4 regions of the Streptomyces dengpaensis genome follow, and region 1 is predicted to be linked to each of the others. Evidence: riboswitches for the same ligand, from Rfam matches in the RefSeq annotation. Region 1 holds a riboswitch; each other region holds the start of a gene.

Region 1 (4,520 bases):
TACGGTGTCCTTGTTAATGCCGCGGGCCCGTCATGTTTACGGGATGTTGCGAAGTCCTCACACGTTCCGGCCGATCTCCGTTACCGGGAAATCGGAGCCGGTGCGCGGCCGTCGCGCGCTCGGTGTGCAGGGCCGTGATCGCCCGGGCCCGCTCGCTGTCGCCGCGTGCGACGGCGTCCACTATGCCGCCGTGCTCCGCCCAGGACTCCGCGGGGTCGGCCGGCGCCTCGACCGCGTACATCCAGGCGATCTTGTGCCGCAGCTGGGCCAGCGTGGAGGTCAGTGCGGGGCTTCCGGAGGCCTGCGCGAGCGTCTCGTGGAACCAGCCGCCCAGGGAACGCAGATCCTCGCTGTTGCCCCTCCTGGCCCGCTCCTGACCCAGCCTGACCAGGCCTCGGAGCACCTTGAGGTGGGCCTCGGTGCGGCGCTGCGCGGCCCGCGCGGCGCCCAGCGGCTCCAGGAGCATGCGCATCTCCAGCAGGTCGGAGGCCTCCTGCTCGGTGGGCTCCGCGACGCACGCGCCCGCGTGCCGGCGGGTGACCACGAAGCCCTCGGCCTCCAGCGTGCGCAGGGCCTCGCGCACGGGGACGCGCGAGACGCCGTAGCGGCGCGCGAGCAGTTCCTCGGTGAGCCGGCCGCCTCGCTCGTAGACACCCGCGACGATGTCGTCACGGATCGCCGTGCATACCGAGTGCGCCGGAATACGCATGACCGGACCTCCGCTTTAATCCCCGCGAAACGCCATCGATTGACGCTTGTTCAGTGACTCTATTGCAGGAAGCCCGAATTTCCGATGGCGGCCCGGAATCCATGGATATTTTTTGGACAGCCCCCGTAACGACGGTCTCACGAAACGCCGATGCCCCGGCTCGGCGAGCCGGGGCATCGGATGCGGTGAAGCGGCGGTGAGGCAGTGAGGAATGCGGCCGTCAGACGTGCATGCCGTGCGGCCGGACCGTGTGTGTGTCAGAGCTCACGCCGTGCGGCCGGACCGTGCGGGGATCAGACGTGCATGCCGTGCGGCCGGACCGTGCGGGGATCAGACGTTCACGCCGTGCGAGCGCAGGTACGCGACCGGGTCGATGTCCGAGCCGTACTCCGAGGTCGTACGCGCCTCGAAGTGGAGGTGCGGCCCGGTGGTGTTGCCGGTGGCCCCGGAGACGCCTATCCGCTGGCCCGGGGTGACCGTCTGCCCCACGGAGACACCGACGGACGACAGGTGGCCGTACATGGTGTACGTGCCGTCATGCATCTTGATCACGACTTGATTGCCGTAGGCACCGCCCCAGCCGGCTGTGACGACCGTGCCGGAGCCGACGGCGTGCACCGTGGTGCCGGACGCGGCGTGGAAGTCGACACCGGTGTGGCTACCGGAGGACCAGAGGCTGCCGCCTGCCTTGTAGCCGGTGGAGATGTACGAGCCGGTGATCGGCGGCACGAAGGAGTTGAGGCGCTTGCGTTCTGCCTCGCGGGCGGCCCGCTCCTTGGCCTCGCGCTCCTTCTTGGCCTTCTCCGCGGCCCGCTTGCGGGTGGCCTCCTCGGCCTTCTTCTCCGCGGCGGCCTCGTCGGCGGCCTGCTGCTGGGCGGCGGCCTGCGCGTCGATCTGCTCGGCGACCGAGTCGCCGATCGTGATGACCGGGATGAGCCCGGTCTGCTCGACGGAGGTGTCCGCGGCGAGCGCCGGGGAGGCCAGGGTTCCGATGACACCGGTGGTGGTGAGCGCCGCGACGCCGACGGCGTTCGTGGTCGTACGCTTCACCCGGCCCGGTCGGCGGTGCTTCCCGGTGCCACAGATGAACGCCATGGAGAGGCTGATCCTTTCCTTCCTTCTCGCCTACCGGGTTAGCTGACGGGTTCGGAGCAGGAAGGTCTCCTACGGACCCCCTCCGAGGAGGGCCGTCCGATTCACCCCAGGGACTGCGTGTGGGTCCCCGGCTCCCCTGGCTCGCGCCGTACGGGGACTCGGCGATGACTGTCCGGTGCCGCGGGCGCGGCGCACTGCCTGACGAACAGCCGGACCGACGCTAAACGGGACATCTTTCAAACAACAAACGGATCACGGCTTTTGTAGCGCATGCCACAGGTCAGACAGGCAACCTCCCTACCAATACGGACAACTGAGGACGAAGGCAGGGTAAAAGGAGGCCCAGGTGACTCTGCAGTCACCTGGGCCCTCAGGGAGTCGCGCCGTTCTACTCGGCCCGGACGACGGTCACTTCGCCGATTCCGAGCGCCTTGACCGGCTCCTCGATCTGCGCGGCGTCACCCACCAGGACCGTCACCAGACGGTCCACCGGGAACGCGTTCACGGCGGCCGCGGTGGCCTCCACGGTGCCGGTCGCGGCGAGCTGCTGGTACAGCGTCGCCTGGTAGTCGTCCGGCAGGTGCTGCTCGACCTGGTCGGCGAGCGTGCTCGCGACGGCCGCCGCGGTCTCGAACTTGAGGGGCGCCACACCCACCAGGTTCTGTACCGCGACGTCGCGCTCGGCGTCCGTCAGCCCCTCGGCGGCGAGGGTGCGCAGCACCTTCCAGAGGTCGTCGAGCGCCGGACCGGTGTTCGGGGTGTCCACAGAGCCGCTGATGGCGAGCATGGCGACGCCCGTGGCGTCCGGTGCCGAGCGCAGCACCTGGCCGAACGCCCGCACACCGTAGGTGTAGCCCTTTTCCTCGCGCAGGACGCGGTCCAGGCGCGAGGTGAGGGTGCCGCCGAGGCAGTACGTGCCGAGCACCTGGGCGGGCCAGACGCGATCGTGCCGGTCGGCGCCCACACGGCCGATGAGCAGCTGCGTCTGGACGGCGCCGGGGCGGTCCACGATGATCACGCGGCCGGTGTCGTCGGCGCTCACCGGCGGCACGGGGCGCGGCTCGGCGGACGAGCCGGTCCAGGCGCCGAGCGTGTCGGCGAGCAGCTCGTCGAGGTCGACACCGGTCAGGTCACCGACGATGACGGCGGTGGCCGTCGCGGGGCGTACGTGCTTCTCGTAGAAGGCGCGTACGGCCGCCGAGTCGATCTTCTGGACGGTCTCCTCGGTGCCCTGGCGCGGGCGCGACATGCGCGAGGTCGCCGGGAACAGCTCCTTGGAGAGCTCCTTGGCGGCGCGGCGGGCCGGGTTGGCCATCTCGTGCGGGATCTCGTCCAGCCGGTTGCGGACCAGTCGCTCGACCTCGCTGTCCGCGAACGCCGGTGCCCTGAGGGCGTCGGCGAGCAGGCCCAGCGCCTTGGAAAGGCGCGAGACGGGGACTTCGAGTGACAGGCGCACGCCGGGGTGGTCGGCGTGCGCGTCGAGGGTGGCGCCGCAGCGTTCCAGCTCGGCGGCGAACTCCTCGGCGGAGTGACGGTCGGTGCCTTCGGAGAAGGCACGCGCCATGATCGTGGCGAGGCCGTCGAGGCCCGCCGGTTCGGCCTCCAGCGGCGCGGCGAGGATCACCTCGACGGCGACGACCTGCTGGCCCGGGCGGTGGCAGCGCAACAGGGTCAGGCCGTTGTCGAGCGTGCCGCGCTCGGGTGCCGGGAAGGCCCACGGCTTGGCCTTGCCGGCCTGGGGCTGCGGGTGGAAGTCCATGGTGGCGAGCTCGGTCACTTCGCCGCCTCCTCGTCGGTGCCGTCGGCGGCGTCGGTGTCTTCGGTGGCGGTCGGCTCGTAGACGAGCACCGCGCGGTTGTCGGGGCGCAGGCGGGACTTGGCGACCTCCTGGACCTCCTCGGCGGTGACCGCGAGTACGCGCTGCACGGCGGTCAGGGCGAGCTGCGGGTCGCCGAACAGGACGGCGTACCGGCACAGTTCGTCGGCGCGGCCCGCGACCGTGCCGAGCCGGTCCAGCCACTCGCGCTCCAACTGGGCCTGGGCACGCTCCATTTCCTCGGCCGTGGGGCCCTCCTCGGCGAACCGGGCGAGCTCCTCGTCGACGGCGGCCTCGATGACCGGGACCTCGACGTCGCCGGACGTCTTCACGTCCAGCCACCCCAGGGAGGGCGCCCCGGCCAGGCGCAGCAGGCCGAACCCGGCCGCGACGGCGGTGCGGTCGCGGCGTACCAGCCGGTTGTAGAGCCGGGAGGACTCGCCGCCGCCGAGGACGGTCAGCGCCAGGTCGGCCGCGTCGCACACGCGCGTGCCGTCCTCCGGGAGCCGGTAGGCGGCCATCAGGGCGCGCGCCGGGACCTCCTCCTCGACGACCTCGCGCAGCTGCTCGCCGATGATTTCGCGCAGCGAGCCGTCGCGCGGGGCGGGCTTGCCTTCGTGCCCGGGGATGGAGCCGAAGTACTTCTCGATCCAGGCGAGCGTCTGCTGCGGGTCGATGTCGCCGACGACCGACAGGACCGCGTTGTTGGGCGCGTAGTAGGTGCGGAAGAACGCGCGGGCGTCCTCCAGGGTGGCCGCGTCCAGGTCCGCCATCGACCCGATCGGGGTGTGGTGGTACGGGTGGCCCTCGGGGTACGCGAGCGCGGTCAGCTTCTCGAACGCGGTGCCGTAGGGCACGTTGTCGTACCGCTGCCGGCGCTCGTTCTTGACGACGTCCCGC
Region 2 (4,520 bases), 1.2 Mb from region 1:
GGGTCCACGGCGGGCCGGTGGGCGCCGTCGCGGTAGTACCCTCCCCCACTCTCGGCTCCGCTCGAGCGGGGGGACCCCCATCGGTCCGGCGGCACGTCGAACTTCCCGCCGAACAGATCGTCCGGAATCGACTCCGGTACGTGATCGTCCTCGGGCGGCGGCGGGGGCTCCTCCTCATGCCCCCGCGAGGGCTTGAGGTCCGCCAGGAAGCTGTCATCAAAGAGGCTGCTCATCGCTCTCCGAGTCTAGGCCGCCCCACTGACAGCCCGCCGCCACCCTGAAAACTCGACCGGATCTCGTGACGCGGCCCGGACATCTCGTGCCGCGATGACCGCTCCGCTCCCAGGTCGCCTGACCCGCCAGTCCACGGCCTGGGCGCGTGGCCCCAGCCAGGGGCGCGTGGCCCAGCCAGGGGCGCCTGGGCGCCTGGCCCGGCCTGGGGTGCCAGGCCCGGCCTGGGGCCTTGCCCGGCTCAAGATTCACCCCAGGTCCTGGTGGATCAATAGCTTGCCGTGCAGGATCAAGAAGCATCACAAACGACGAACAAGCAGTCCCGCTTCTCCGGCCTCGCCGCGCGCGCGTGGACGCCCTGCGCGGCGACACCGAGACCTCCGTCGTCCCGCCGGAGCCGCGCCACCGCCGCATGCATCTCCACCACCGCACGCATGACCCCCGACGTCGCCGACGCCCAGGCAGGGAGCCTGCTGTGACCCTCAACCGCCGCCTGATCTCACCCCGCCGCTGGACCCCGCCGCCGGCCCCGGCCGACCGGGGCCACACACCCGCCACCGGCCGCTTCGTCGTCGGCCGCCGCCTCGCGACCGGCGGTCACGGCCCCGAGGACGTGGTATTCGACCGGCGCGGCGGCCTGCTCACCGGGCTCGCCGACGGCAGCGTCGTCCGCATCGACCCGGCCACCGGCACCCGGACCGTCGTGGGCAACACCGGCGGACGCCCCCTGGGACTCGAACCCTCAGCCGACGGCAGCGTGCTGGTCTGCGATCACGACCGGGGGCTGCTGCGCATGTCCGCCGACGGGTCGGTCCGCGTCCTCGTCGACACCGTCGCGGGCAGGCCCCTCACTTTCGCCAGCAACGCGGTCGAAGCCCCGGACGGGACGATCTGGTTCACCGTGTCCAGCAGACGCTGGGACGTGGACCACTACCTCGGCGACATCATCGAGCACTCCTGCACCGGGATGCTTCTGCGGCGCGACGTCGACGGCACGGTCACCGTCCTCCTGGACGACCTCAAGTTCGCCAACGGCCTCGTGCTCGCCCCGGACGCCTCGCACCTGCTCGTCGCCGAGACCGCCGGGTACCGGGTGAGCCGCTACTGGCTCACCGGCCCCGAGGCCGGGACCCTCGAGCCGTTCGCCGAGAACCTCGCCGGCCTGCCCGACAACATGAGCCTCGGCAGCGACGGGCTCGTGTGGGTCTCGCTGGCGGCTCCCCGCAACGCCCTGCTGGACAAGTTGCTGCCCCTGCCCGGGCTCCCCCGGATCCTGCTGTGGAACCTTCCCGAGGCCGTGCGCCCCAAGCCGGAGCCACTCGCCTGGGTCATGGCCTACGACCTCGACGGCCGGCTCGTCCACGACCTGCGCGCCGACGACGGCTCGTACGGGTTCGTGACCAGCGTCGCCGAGTACGACGGCACGGTGGTGGCGGGCAGCCTCCATGCCGACGACGTCGTCGTCCTCGCGATCCCCTGAGGCTCCTCAGGCTCCCGAGGCAACCTGAGGTGTATTCATCGCCGTGTCCGCGCGTCGCGGCGCACGGCCTCGCTTCTGCCACCCGCAGCGCAATCCGAGCATCTCACCACAGATCACCCCGAATGGTCCGCGCGAGGCGAGCCACATGGTCAAGGTCACGAAAATGTATCGGGCATATCGCACATCAACCTTCACAGGGGCCACACGACTTGGCTAGCGTGCCGGGCAGGCCGCTCGACCCCCACCGGCGAACGTCGCCGGGCCGTGCGGCCTCCGCCGAATTCGGTGCGCCCTCGCGGCAGCCGGAACCGGGGACCCACCGACCTTGGGGTGAATCGGTCCAACTGCCCTGCCGGGCAAGGACCGTAGGGCAATCCTTCCGGAGCCACCCGCCCGAACCCGACAGCTAACTCGGTAGGCGGACGACGGAAGGAGATGCCTCCCTTGGCGTCGCATCGCACACCACGCCCCATAGGCACGCGCATAGCGGGCATACGGACCCCCGCCGCTCTCGCGACGGCGGCCCTCACCTCCGTCGCGCTGCTCTCGCAGACGGCGAACGCCACGCCCTCGGCCGAACCCAAGCCGAGCCTCGAAGAGGTCGAGAAGAAGGTCGACGACCTCTACCACCAGGCCGAGACGGCCACCGAGAAGTACAACGCGGCCAAGGAGAAGGCCTCCAAGCAGCGCGAGCGCGTCGACACCCTCCGTGAGGACGTCGCCCAGCGCACCGAGAAGCTCAACACCGCGCGCGAAGAGCTGGGTTCGTTCGCCGCGGCGCAGTACCGCACCGGGGCCGCCGCCCCCGGCACCGCGACCCTGCTGCTCGCCGACGACCCGCAGGACTACTTCGACCAGACCCAGCTGATGGGCCGTCTGACCACCCGCCAGAAGGCGGCCGTCGACGACTACATCACCGAGCAGACCGCCACCGCGAAGAAGCGCGAGGAGGCCGCCAAGAGCCTGCAGACGCTGACCACCACGCAGAACACGCTCAAGACGTCCAAGGCCGAAGTCCAGAGGAAGCTCTCCGAGGCCCGCGCGCTGCTCTCGCAGCTGACCGCCGAGGAGAAGGCGCGGCTCGCGGCGATCGAGAAGAAGAAGCAGGAAGAGGCCGAGCGCAAGGCGGCGGAGCTGGCCAAGCAGCAGGCCGCGGCGGAGGCCGCGGCCGCGGAGAGGGCGGCCGCTGAGGAGGCTGCCCAGCAGGAGTCGTCGTCCACGGCCGACTCGTCGTCGGGCTCGACCGACTCGTCGTCGGGCTCGACCGGCACGTCGTCGGGCTCGACCGGCACGTCGTCGGGCTCGGCCGACGCGGACTCCTCATACGCGACGCAGGCGGCCAAGGCTGTCGCGTTCTCCCGCGCGCAGATCGGCAAGCCGTACGTCTGGGGCGCGACCGGCCCGGACTCGTACGACTGCTCCGGCCTCACGCAGGCCGCCTGGAAGGCCGCCGATGTCACGCTCCCGCGCGTCACCTACGACCAGGTGAACGCCGGAACCACCGTCTCGCTCGCCAACGCCCAGCCCGGTGACCTGGTGTTCTTCTACGACGACGTCACCCACGTCGGCGTCTACATCGGCAACGGCATGATGATCCACGCGCCGAAGCCGGGGACGTACGTGCGCGAGGAGTCGATCTACTACGACGGCACGTCGGCGATCCACAGTGTGGTGCGTCCGGCGTAACGCGCCTCTGCGGGCAGCGCTCTGTGCGGGGCACGCGCGCGTGGATGCTTTTCGAGCTCCACGCGCGCGTGCCCCTCGTTTTCGTACCCCACACGCGCGTGCCCCGCGGGCAACTCGGCCGGAGATCCCTAGCATCAGGCGCATGCCAGCCATCTCCCAGCTACGCGCCTGGTGGGCGCAGCGGCCGCCCGCCTCCGGTGCCGCCGTCATGGCCACCGGCGTCATCTCGGTCGGGCTGCACCAGACGGGCTACGAGACCCTGTCCCGTATCGCGCTCGCCCTGGCCGCCGTCGCGTGGCTCGCGCTCGCCGCGGACTTCGCCGTACGGCTGGTGCGGGATCCGCAGCGGTGGCTGAGGGAGGCGGGCACGCCGCCCGGGCTCACCGCCGTCGCGGCGACCACCGTGCTCGGGACGCGCGTGTCCGCACTGGGGTGGCATGAGGTGGCCGAGGCCCTGATGGCACTGTCGGCCGTGCTCTGGCCGGTGCTGCTCGTCGTCCTCGCACGGCAGCACCGGGAGCGTCGTATGGCGGGAGGCGTGTTCCTCCTCTGTGTGGCCCCGCAGGGCCTCTCGGTGCTGGGCGCCACGCTCGCCATGGCCGTGGGCGCGGAGTGGCTCGCGCATGCCGCGCTGGTGCTGTTCTGGCTGGGGCTCGTGATGTACGGGGTGGCGCTCGCGCACTTCGATCTGCGGGAGGTGGTGCGAGGCGCCGGGGACCAGTGGATCGCGGGCGGCGCACTGGCCGTCTCGGCGCTGGCCGGGGCCAGGCTCATCGACGCGCACCACGTGAACCCGTACCTGTGGAACGACGACGACCAGGGCGTCCTGCGCACCGTGACCGTCGCACTGCTCGTGCTCTACCTCGTCTGCTACGTCGTCCTCCTCGTCGCGGAAGTAGTGTGGCCGCGCCCGCGCTACGACGTACGGCGCTGGGCCACCGTCTTCCCGATGGGGATCACGGCGGTGGCGACCCTGGCGGTCGCGACCGCCCTCGGCATCTCCTGGCTCAAGGGGCCGGGGCAGGTGCTGCTGTGGGTCGCGGTGGCGGCGTGGCTGGCCGCCGCGGCGGGGGCCGTCCGCTCGATCCAGGCGACCGGTACGACCGGCGCTTCCGGTACGACC
Region 3 (4,520 bases), 2.4 Mb from region 1:
CACGACCACGGATCCATCCAGCGCCGACACCCTCGGCGCGACGGTCATAGCGCCCATCGTCGAGGAGTCCGCGAAGGCGGCGGCCGTGCTGCTGGTCTTCCTCTTCCGCAGACGCGACTTCACCGGGATCGTCGACGGGATCGTCATAGCCGGGGTCACCGCCACCGGCTTCGCGTTCACCGAGAACATCCTCTACCTCGGCACCGCCTTCGGCACCGACCAGCTCAGCGGCGAGAGCGGGCTCGCGTCCGTCACCGCCGCGACCTTCTTCGTCCGCGTGGTGATGTCGCCCTTCGCGCACCCGCTGTTCACCGTGCTGACCGGCATCGGCTTCGGCATCGCGGCACTGTCCGCCGAACGCCACCGTCTGCGCCGCGTGCTGCTGCCCCTGGCCGGACTGCTGCTCGCCATGGGCATGCACTCCGCCTGGAACGGTTCGGCGAGCTTCGGGGAGTACGGGTTCTTCGCGGTCTACGCCGCGTTCATGGTGCCCGCGTTCGGGCTGGTGACCTGGCTGGCCATCTGGACGCGGCAGCGCGAACTGCGCACCGTTCGCTCGGAACTGCCCGCGTACGCCGCTGCCGGGTGGCTGACCGTGCCGGAGCCGTACGTGCTCGGCTCGATGCGGGCGCGGCGGCTCGCCCGCGAGTGGGCAGGCCACCGCTTCGGGAAGGCCACGGCCCGCTCGGTCGCGGAGTACGAGGCATACGCGACCTCGCTGGCGTTCCTGCGTCACCGGGGCCGCCGGGGCCGCGCGGGCGCCGACTTCGTCGTACGGGAACGGGAGTTGCTCGACGCGCTGTGGCGCCGCCGGGAGATCGCCCGGCCGGCCCTGGCGTACGCGGCGCAGACGACGGCTCCGGTGCCCCAGCCGTGGCCCGCGTACGGATACGCCTACGGGTACGGGCAGGCGCCCGCGTACGCCCGTCCGTACGGAACCGCCACGGCGCCGTATCCCGCGTACAACCCGTATCGCTCGTAGCGGCAGAACCAGGTCGCGCGCACCGGAAACCGGCAGCCCTGACGTCGGGGGGTTGCCGTCAGGACCGCCGGGGATCGAGGGAACGCAGGCACGCGTCAGAACCGCAGGGGTCGCCCGCACGCGTCAGATCCGTACGGCTGAGGAGCCCGTACGGATCAGACGGCTGAGGAGCCCGTACGGATCAGACGGCTGAGGAGCCCGTACGGATCAGGCGACCGTACGGATCAGAGGCTGATCCCCTTGTCGCGGAGCCACGCCGCCGGGTCGATCCCGGTGCCGGAGCCGCCGGAGTGGACCTCCAGGTGGAGGTGCGCCCCGGTGACGTTGCCGGTCGCGCCCACGCGTCCGATGATGTCGCCCGTGTTGACCTTCTGGCCCACGCTGACGCTGATCGAGGACTGGTGGGCGTACCACAGCTCCGTACCGTCATCCAGGGTGAGGACCGTGCGGTAGCCGTACGAACCGCTCCAGCCCGCCTCGGTGATCGTGCCGGTGTGGATCGCCTTGAGCGGCGTGCCCGTGGGCGCGGCGAAGTCGAGGCCGGTGTGGTAACCGGAGGACCAGAGCGCGCCGGCCTGACCGAAGGTCGAGGTGATGGTGTACGAGGAGGTCGGCAGCGTGTACTGCTTGGCCAGCTCGGCCAGGCGCTCGGCCTCGGCCTTCCTCGCGGCCTCCTCCTCCGCCTTCTTCTTCGCGGCGGCGGCCTCGGCCCTGGCCTCTTCCTCCGCCTTGGCTGCGGCTTCCGCGGCCTTCTTCGCGGCGGCGGCCTCGGCTGCCTCCTGGGCCGCGGTCTCGGCCTGGTCCTGCTGCTGGTCGGCCTGGGCCATGATGCGGGTGCGCAGCGCCTCGCCGGCGTCGGTGGTGCCCTGCTCGGTGTCGGCGGAGGTCACGCCGACGCTGCTGAGCGCGGTCGCGGAGCCCTTGGGCGCCTCGGGAGTGTCGTCCGAGATCAGCGAGCCGACGTTCGGCAGGTCGGGCATCGAGATCGACACCGGCGCCTTGCCGGGCGCCGCGGTGGCGATGCCACCCGCGCCGACGGCGGCTATGACACCGACGCCGAGAACCGTGGAACTGCGGGCGAGTCCCCCACCGCGCTGCTTGCTGACGCGATGCCGGCCGCGAACGGGGCGGACGGACTCCTCAGTGGGGTTCCACTCCTCCCATGGGCCCTCGTCGTTGCCGTAGGCGTAGCCGAAGGTCTGTGTGTCGTTCGGCGCGAACGAGGTTGGCTGGGCGGGCCGGTTGGACGCCACGTGGGCGCACTCCTTTCCTTCCTTCTCGCCTACCGGGTTAGCTGACGGGTTCGGAGCAGGAAGGTCTCCTACGCGCGTCAACCACGGCTTGCTCCACCGTGAAAGACGCTCGATTCACCCCAAGTTGGTGGTTCCCCGGTTCCCTTGCGGAATTCGGCGCGTGCGCACGGAGCCGCCTCTTGTGACGGCTGGGACGACCGCGCTGCGTTATCGAACGTTAATAGACCCGGGCACCGGATTCCAAGCCGTTCCGACTGATCGTTAACGCTTTTGGCCAGGACTTTGGGGTCAGCATCGGCGAAAATAGGGCGAGTTGACCATGATTCATAAACGTACCTTTGCCTGACGGCACGTCAGTTGTTATGCGGAGGGGCACCGTCCGATCACCTCACGTGACAACGATCAAGAAACGGCACAAACGATCAAGAACCCTGCGGGGTCGGCTCCGGCGGGGTGAGGTACTCGTAGACGGCTCCGGCGGCGATGAGCAGCCCGGGCAGCGCCCGGACGAAGGCCCGCGCGTACGAGATCCCGCGCCGGCCCGGGTCCGCCGCACCGGGCGGCCGGGTGACCCCCGGGCCGGAATCCGAGTCCGCGAGGCCGGTACCGGGCGCGGGGTCGCCGGGCAGCCGCCTACCGGACCGGCCGTATGGACCCTCGGCCCGCTGCTCGCCTGCTTGCTGCCCCACTCGTCCAGGCTTCCCGGAGCGGGGGTGGCGGGCGACCGGTGTGGACCGACCGGGGGACGCGCGTGGAGGCCCGCCGCGGCCCTCAGCCGCCAGCGATCAGCAGCGGCTGTGAGGCGGCGGACGCCCGTCGGACACCGCAACCACCGAGGGCGAACACCGAGGCAAAACACGGCAAACACCGAGGGCCGGAACTCTCATTCGAGTTCCGGCCCTCGGTTTCAGTAGCGGGGACAGGATTTGAACCTGCGACCTCTGGGTTATGAGCCCAGCGAGCTACCGAGCTGCTCCACCCCGCGTCGTTGAAACCAGTGTACGCCATCCGCGGGACCCCCAGCACACACGTTTACGCGCGCTCCCTCCCCGGTTCAGCCAGAAGGTGCCGGTTGGGCGCCTTGGCCCGCTCCTCGTACTCGGGCAGGACGACGACATCGGCGCCCGCGGCCGCGAGCAGCCCGCTCCCGTCGGCCCCCGCGACGAACGTGTCCGGCTCGCGCCAGGCCGTGACGACCCGCCGTACTCCCGCGTCGAGAATCAGCCGGGCACACGGCGCAGGCCGCGAAGCGCGCCGGGCGCAGGGCTCCAGGCTGCTGTAAACCGTGGCGGAGCCGAGGCGCGGATCGGCGGGGTCGATCTTGGCGAGCGCCGCCTCCTCGGCGTGCACCACGGAGTCGCCGCCCTCACGCGAGTGCCCGCGGGCCAGCTCGGTCCCGTCGGCGGCCACCACCACCGCGCCCACGCTGAACGCGGTCTCCGACGGCGGGCACAGCTCCGCCAGCTCACAGGCGAGCGCGAGCCAGTGCCGGTCCGCGGCGGAGGCGAGAGCCTCGGTGCCGGGCGCCGTGGGGACGTACCGGATGAGGACGACGTCCCCGACGGCCCGTGTCTCCACGAGCCGCATCCGGCCGGGCGGGTACGCCCCGGGCCCGAACAGCCGCGGCGCGTCCGGCTCCCCCACGAAGAGCGGCGCGACGGCGAGCTGCAGCTCGTCCGCGAGCCCGTCCCGCATCAGCTGGGTGTGGACCCGCCCGCCACCTTCGACCATGAGGCGCCGCACACCTCGTACGTCATGAAGGTGTTCGAGCAGCACACGCCAGTCGATTTCGGCCCCGGTCGGGACGACATCGACGCCGGCGACGCCGCGCAAGAGGTCCCCGGCCCTCCCCGCCCCCTTGTCCGTCGTATAGACGACCTTCTCGCCGCCCGTGTGCCAGAACCGCGCCGCCGGATCCAGGTCGCCGGACCCGCTGACCGCGACCTTCAGCGGGTACTCGGGGCGCCCGGCGGCGACCCGCGCCGCGCGCCGTTCGGCCGAGTTGACCAGGAGCCGCGGGTTGTCGGCGCGGATCGTGCCCGCGCCGACCAGGATCGCGTCGCTGGACGCCCGTACCTCGTCGACCCGGTCGAAGTCGGCCGGGCTCGAGAGCAGCAGCCGCTCGGGGCCGGTGTCGTCCAGGAAGCCGTCGAGGGAGACGGCGGCGGACAACAGAACGTAGGGATGGGGCATGGGGGCGCGCCCTCCAGCTCGCAGGAGATTCAGTGGTGATCGCAGGAGATTCAGTGGTTAGAGGTCCCAGCTTTCACTACTCCATCCTGGCC
Region 4 (4,520 bases), 2.9 Mb from region 1:
TGCCGTGGCGGATCATCATTCCTGCCCAGTCCCGGAAGTCGTCCTGGTCCTCGCTGGGGACGCCGAGCAGGTCACAGATGGCGTAGATGGGGAGGGGGAACGCGAACTCGTGAATGAGGTCGGCGCTTCCGGTGGGCGCGAATTGGTCGATGAGATGGTCGGTCAGCTCTTGGACGCGGGGCGCGAATTCGGCTACTCGGCGGGGTGTGAACGCCTTGGAGACCAGCCGGCGAAGCCGCGTGTGGTCCGGCGGATCGATGTTGAGCAGATGAGTCATGAGGTTGGCGCTGCGCTCGCCGGGGATGCCCGTCTTGCTCTTGCCCTGGGCGTCTTCGGAATGGTGGACGGGATTCTTGGAGAGCCGCTGGTCGGCGAGCGCCTGCTTGGCGTCCGCGTACCGGGTCACAAGCCACGCCTCGACACCGCTGGGAAGGGTGGTGCGGTGTACGGGGGAATGCTCGCGGAGCCACGCGTAGGCGGGGTACGGATCGGTGGCGAACTCCCAGGTAAAGAGTTCGGGTTCGATATGTGGGGCGTTCACGGGGTGACGTTACCTGGAGTCGCGTCGTGTGGGTGAGGACGCCGATCTGCGCAATTCCCCTTCAACTGCACAGAGTGACAGGTAAGGTTCCCAAAAACGGCACCGGCCAGCGTGGTTTGCGCACGCTTCCTGTGGAGGTCACGCCCACTCGGTAGGTGCGCCGAGAACCTCGGCAGGCGCGGCCGAGAGCCTCGCGAAGCGCACCGGAAAACCTTGGTAAGCGCACAGAAGAACCTCGGCAGGAATGTCGGAGAACGGTCGCCTATCCTCCCAAAAGTGACATTCCCTCAACTCTGTGATCTTCACGTGATCTCTGCTGCATCGACTTGTGACAAGCGTTCGAGTGCGGATACGTTCAACCGTCAACGCGGCCCATCCGTCGCTGTAGTCACCTGCTGTCACGCGAAAGGCTTCCGCATGCTCTCCGGGAACGGCCGTCATCGTCGCCCCCGTCAGGCCCCGGCCCTCATCGTTGCCGCAGGGGTGACCGGATCGGCCATCGCGATCCCGTTGCTCGGCGCCACCAGTGCGAGCGCGGCCGACGGCACCACCTGGGACCGGGTCGCGGAGTGCGAGAGCGGTGGCGCCTGGAGTGCGAACAGCGGCAACGGGTATTACGGCGGGCTGCAGTTGACCCAGGAGAAGTGGGAGTCGTACGGCGGCCTCGTCTACGCCCCGAGCGCCGACCAGGCCAGCCGCTCGCAGCAGATAGCCGTCGCCGAGAAGATCCTCGACGACCAGGGCCTCGTCGCATGGCCGACGTGCGGACCGCTCAACGGGCTCAGCAGACACTCGGGCGACGTCGAGGTCGACACGGGGGTTGTGGGCGATTCGCCGAGCTCATCCGGTTCTTCGTATTCCTCTGGTTCCTCGGATTCATCCGAGTCGTCTGAGTCGTCTGGTTCACCCGCTGCGTCCGGTTCGTCCGGAGCGGAGGGCTCCGACTCCTCGGCCGGCTCCTCCTCGAATGAGAGCTGGAAAGCGACGAAGTCCGACGGCTCCTCCGGTGCCTCGCGGGATTCCGGCGGCTCGGACACGGTGACGGGTGAGAGTGACGAGTCGGACAAGTACGGCCAGAACGGCGACTCTTCGGGTACGTCGACCGGCGCCGGGCGCCACCGTGGCGGCACTGCCGACGAGGCCGCGACGGACGACGTGACCGACGGCCGTACGGACGGGTCTTCCGGGCGGCACGCCTCACGTGGCTCCGGCGCCTCCCGTGACGCCGCCGACGGCTCGTACACCGTGCGCGCCGGGGACAACCTCTGGGCGATTGCCGACACCCTTGACCTCGAGGGCGGATGGACCGAGCTGTACGCCGAGAACAAGGAGACGGTCGGCGCCGATCCCGACCTCATCCTCCCCGGTCAGAGCCTTGCAGTTGGTGTCGAACCGGACGAAAAGTAGCGGGAGTTCGCGTCCTGGTTCGCCGTGGAATGTCCGGTTTGGCGCGAGTGAGAGATGGATCTCAAAGGCCCTGATCGTCTTTGGAATTCGGCCGATTGCCTGCCTACGGTCATCACCGCTCGCCACAGCGGGCCCCGACGGTCGCAACGCCGAGTCCTGCCAACGGCCGTACGGGAACAGTCGTCGCGTCAAGCGCCGTAGGCAGGAGCGGGGGACCCAAGGTAAGTGCCGCGCCCGGTAGTTGACCGGGAGTGGCTTGGGGTGAAGTCGTGCGCCAGGGGCGCGCGGCCGGGCACTCACCCGCCCGAACCCGACAGCTCACCTCGCAGGCGTCGGTGAGGGGATCACTCCATGCTGTTTTCCAGCAAGGTCAAGCGCCGCCGCCCGTCCGTCTTCCACCGGACCACCCGTGTCGCCGCGCTCGCCGGTGTCGCCATCAGCGCCCCGCTGGTGGCGTCCGGCACCGCTTCCGCCGCCACCGCCTCCGAGTGGGACGCCGTCGCCCAGTGCGAGGCCGGCGGCAACTGGTCCATCAACACGGGCAACGGCTTCTACGGCGGCCTGCAGTTCTCGCCCTCCACCTGGGCCGCGTACGGCGGCACCGCCTACGCCCCCACCGCCGACCAGGCCTCCAAGTCCGAGCAGATCGCCATCGGCGAGAAGGTCCTCGCCGGGCAGGGCAAGGGCGCCTGGCCGAACTGCGGCACGAGCCTGTCCAGCACCCCGTACGACGGGGGTACGAGCAGCGGCTCCAGCGCGCCGGCCGGCACCACCGACACCCGTACGACGGAGCAGCCGGCCTCCCGTTCGGCCGAGCGCCCGGCCGCCGAGGCGACCGTCACCACCCCGACCGGTGAGAAGGTCAAGAAGGGTGACGGCGAGTACAAGGTCGTCGAGGGCGACACCCTCGGCGCGATCGCGGAGAAGAAGAACGTCAAGGGCGGCTGGCAGAAGCTGTTCGAGCTGAACAAGGACATCATCGACGACGCGGACGTCATCTACCCGGGTCAGCAGCTGCACCTCAGCTGACGACCCGCCCTCCGTCCGCGCGGACTCCCCCCGTCCATGCGGACTCCCCGCTCCGGTGCGTGTTCCCCCGCGCGCACCGGAGCGGGGCTTTTTGTTCCCGAATGAAACAATGTTTACCCTCGGTTCTGCCCGTGTTCCGTCCACAGGGTGGGTGAGCGGCTGGCCGATCGCCCCGAGCCGGTTAGGCTCATCTCGCAGAACTCTCACCGTGCAGCACCCTGCCGGGCCCACGCCCGGCGTACCCCGCGTCACATCCCAGAAGGAGATGCTCGTGCCGTCCATCGACGTCGTCGTAGCCCGGGAAATCCTCGACTCGCGAGGCAACCCCACCGTCGAGGTCGAGGTCGGCCTCGACGACGGCAGCACGGGTCGTGCCGCCGTCCCGTCCGGCGCCTCCACCGGCGCCTTCGAGGCCATCGAGCTCCGCGACGGTGACCCCAACCGCTACCAGGGCAAGGGTGTCGAGAAGGCCGTCCTCGCGGTCATCGAGCAGATCGGCCCGGAGCTCGTCGGTTACGACGCCACCGAGCAGCGCCTGATCGACCAGGCGATGTTCGACCTGGACGCCACCGACAACAAGGGCTCGCTCGGCGCCAACGCCATCCTCGGCGTCTCGCTCGCCGTCGCCCACGCCGCCTCCGAGGCGTCCGACCTCCCCCTCTTCCGCTACCTGGGCGGCCCGAACGCGCACCTGCTGCCCGTTCCGATGATGAACATCCTGAACGGCGGCTCGCACGCCGACTCCAACGTGGACATCCAGGAGTTCATGATCGCCCCGATCGGCGCGGAGTCCTTCTCCGAGGCGCTGCGCTGGGGCACCGAGGTCTACCACACCCTCAAGAAGGTCCTGAAGAGCAAGGGCCTGTCCACCGGCCTCGGCGACGAGGGCGGCTTCGCCCCGAACCTCGGCTCCAACCGCGAGGCCCTCGACCTCATCCTCGAGGCGATCAAGGAGGCCGGTTACACCCCCGGCGAGCAGATCGCCCTGGCGCTCGACGTCGCCGCGTCCGAGTTCTACAAGGACGGTTCCTACCTCTTCGAGGGCAAGGAGCGCTCCGCCGCCGAGATGACCGAGTACTACGCCGAGCTCGTCGACGCGTACCCGCTCGTCTCCATCGAGGACCCGCTGTTCGAGGACGACTGGGCCGGCTGGAAGGTCATCACCGACAAGCTCGGCGACAAGGTCCAGCTCGTCGGCGACGACCTGTTCGTCACCAACCCGGAGCGCCTGGCCCGCGGCATCGAGGACGGCGCGGCCAACGCCCTGCTGGTCAAGGTGAACCAGATCGGTTCGCTGACCGAGACCCTGGACGCCGTCGAGCTGGCCCAGCGCAACGGCTTCAAGTGCATGATGTCCCACCGCTCCGGCGAGACCGAGGACGTCACGATCGCCGACCTGGCCGTCGCCACCAACTGCGGCCAGATCAAGACCGGCGCACCGGCCCGCTCCGAGCGCGTCGCCAAGTACAACCAGCTGCTGCGCATCGAGGAGATCCTCGACGACGCCGCGGTGTACGCCGGCCGCAGCGCCTTCCCGCGATTC

Evidence for each region. Region 1 has a riboswitch for cyclic di-AMP ahead of C4B68_RS10060 (M23 family metallopeptidase). Riboswitches for the same ligand answer to the same signal wherever they lie in the genome.
Region 2: linked by a shared signal. The riboswitch ahead of C4B68_RS15650 (C40 family peptidase) and the one ahead of C4B68_RS10060 (M23 family metallopeptidase) in region 1 are both predicted to bind cyclic di-AMP.
Region 3: linked by a shared signal. The riboswitch ahead of C4B68_RS21480 (M23 family metallopeptidase) and the one ahead of C4B68_RS10060 (M23 family metallopeptidase) in region 1 are both predicted to bind cyclic di-AMP.
Region 4: linked by a shared signal. The riboswitch ahead of C4B68_RS23720 (LysM peptidoglycan-binding domain-containing protein) and the one ahead of C4B68_RS10060 (M23 family metallopeptidase) in region 1 are both predicted to bind cyclic di-AMP.

Annotation. Positions count from the first base shown of each region.
Region 1 is NZ_CP026652.1:2,219,030-2,223,549, forward strand. Features, by position in the region: gene C4B68_RS10055 (GntR family transcriptional regulator) at 14-709, opposite strand; gene C4B68_RS10060 (M23 family metallopeptidase) at 1,040-1,804, opposite strand; cyclic di-AMP (ydaO/yuaA leader) riboswitch at 1,818-1,978, opposite strand; gene C4B68_RS10065 (M16 family metallopeptidase) at 2,193-3,581, opposite strand; gene C4B68_RS10070 (M16 family metallopeptidase) at 3,578-4,520, opposite strand, start outside.
Region 2 is NZ_CP026652.1:3,449,799-3,454,318, forward strand. Features, by position in the region: gene pcrA (DNA helicase PcrA) at 1-233, opposite strand, end outside; gene C4B68_RS15645 (SMP-30/gluconolactonase/LRE family protein) at 707-1,711, shown strand; cyclic di-AMP (ydaO/yuaA leader) riboswitch at 1,976-2,148, shown strand; gene C4B68_RS15650 (C40 family peptidase) at 2,156-3,397, shown strand; gene C4B68_RS15655 (tellurite resistance/C4-dicarboxylate transporter family protein) at 3,540-4,520, shown strand, end outside.
Region 3 is NZ_CP026652.1:4,624,625-4,629,144, reverse strand. Features, by position in the region: gene C4B68_RS21485 (PrsW family intramembrane metalloprotease) at 1-982, shown strand, start outside; gene C4B68_RS21480 (M23 family metallopeptidase) at 1,207-2,235, opposite strand; cyclic di-AMP (ydaO/yuaA leader) riboswitch at 2,247-2,404, opposite strand; gene C4B68_RS21475 (hypothetical protein) at 2,658-2,924, opposite strand; tRNA gene C4B68_RS21470 (tRNA-Met) at 3,147-3,220, opposite strand; gene C4B68_RS21465 (dihydrofolate reductase family protein) at 3,268-4,428, opposite strand.
Region 4 is NZ_CP026652.1:5,120,836-5,125,355, forward strand. Features, by position in the region: gene C4B68_RS23710 (cytochrome P450 family protein) at 1-541, opposite strand, end outside; gene C4B68_RS23715 (transglycosylase family protein) at 1,025-1,948, shown strand; cyclic di-AMP (ydaO/yuaA leader) riboswitch at 2,132-2,295, shown strand; gene C4B68_RS23720 (LysM peptidoglycan-binding domain-containing protein) at 2,300-2,977, shown strand; gene eno (phosphopyruvate hydratase) at 3,249-4,520, shown strand, end outside.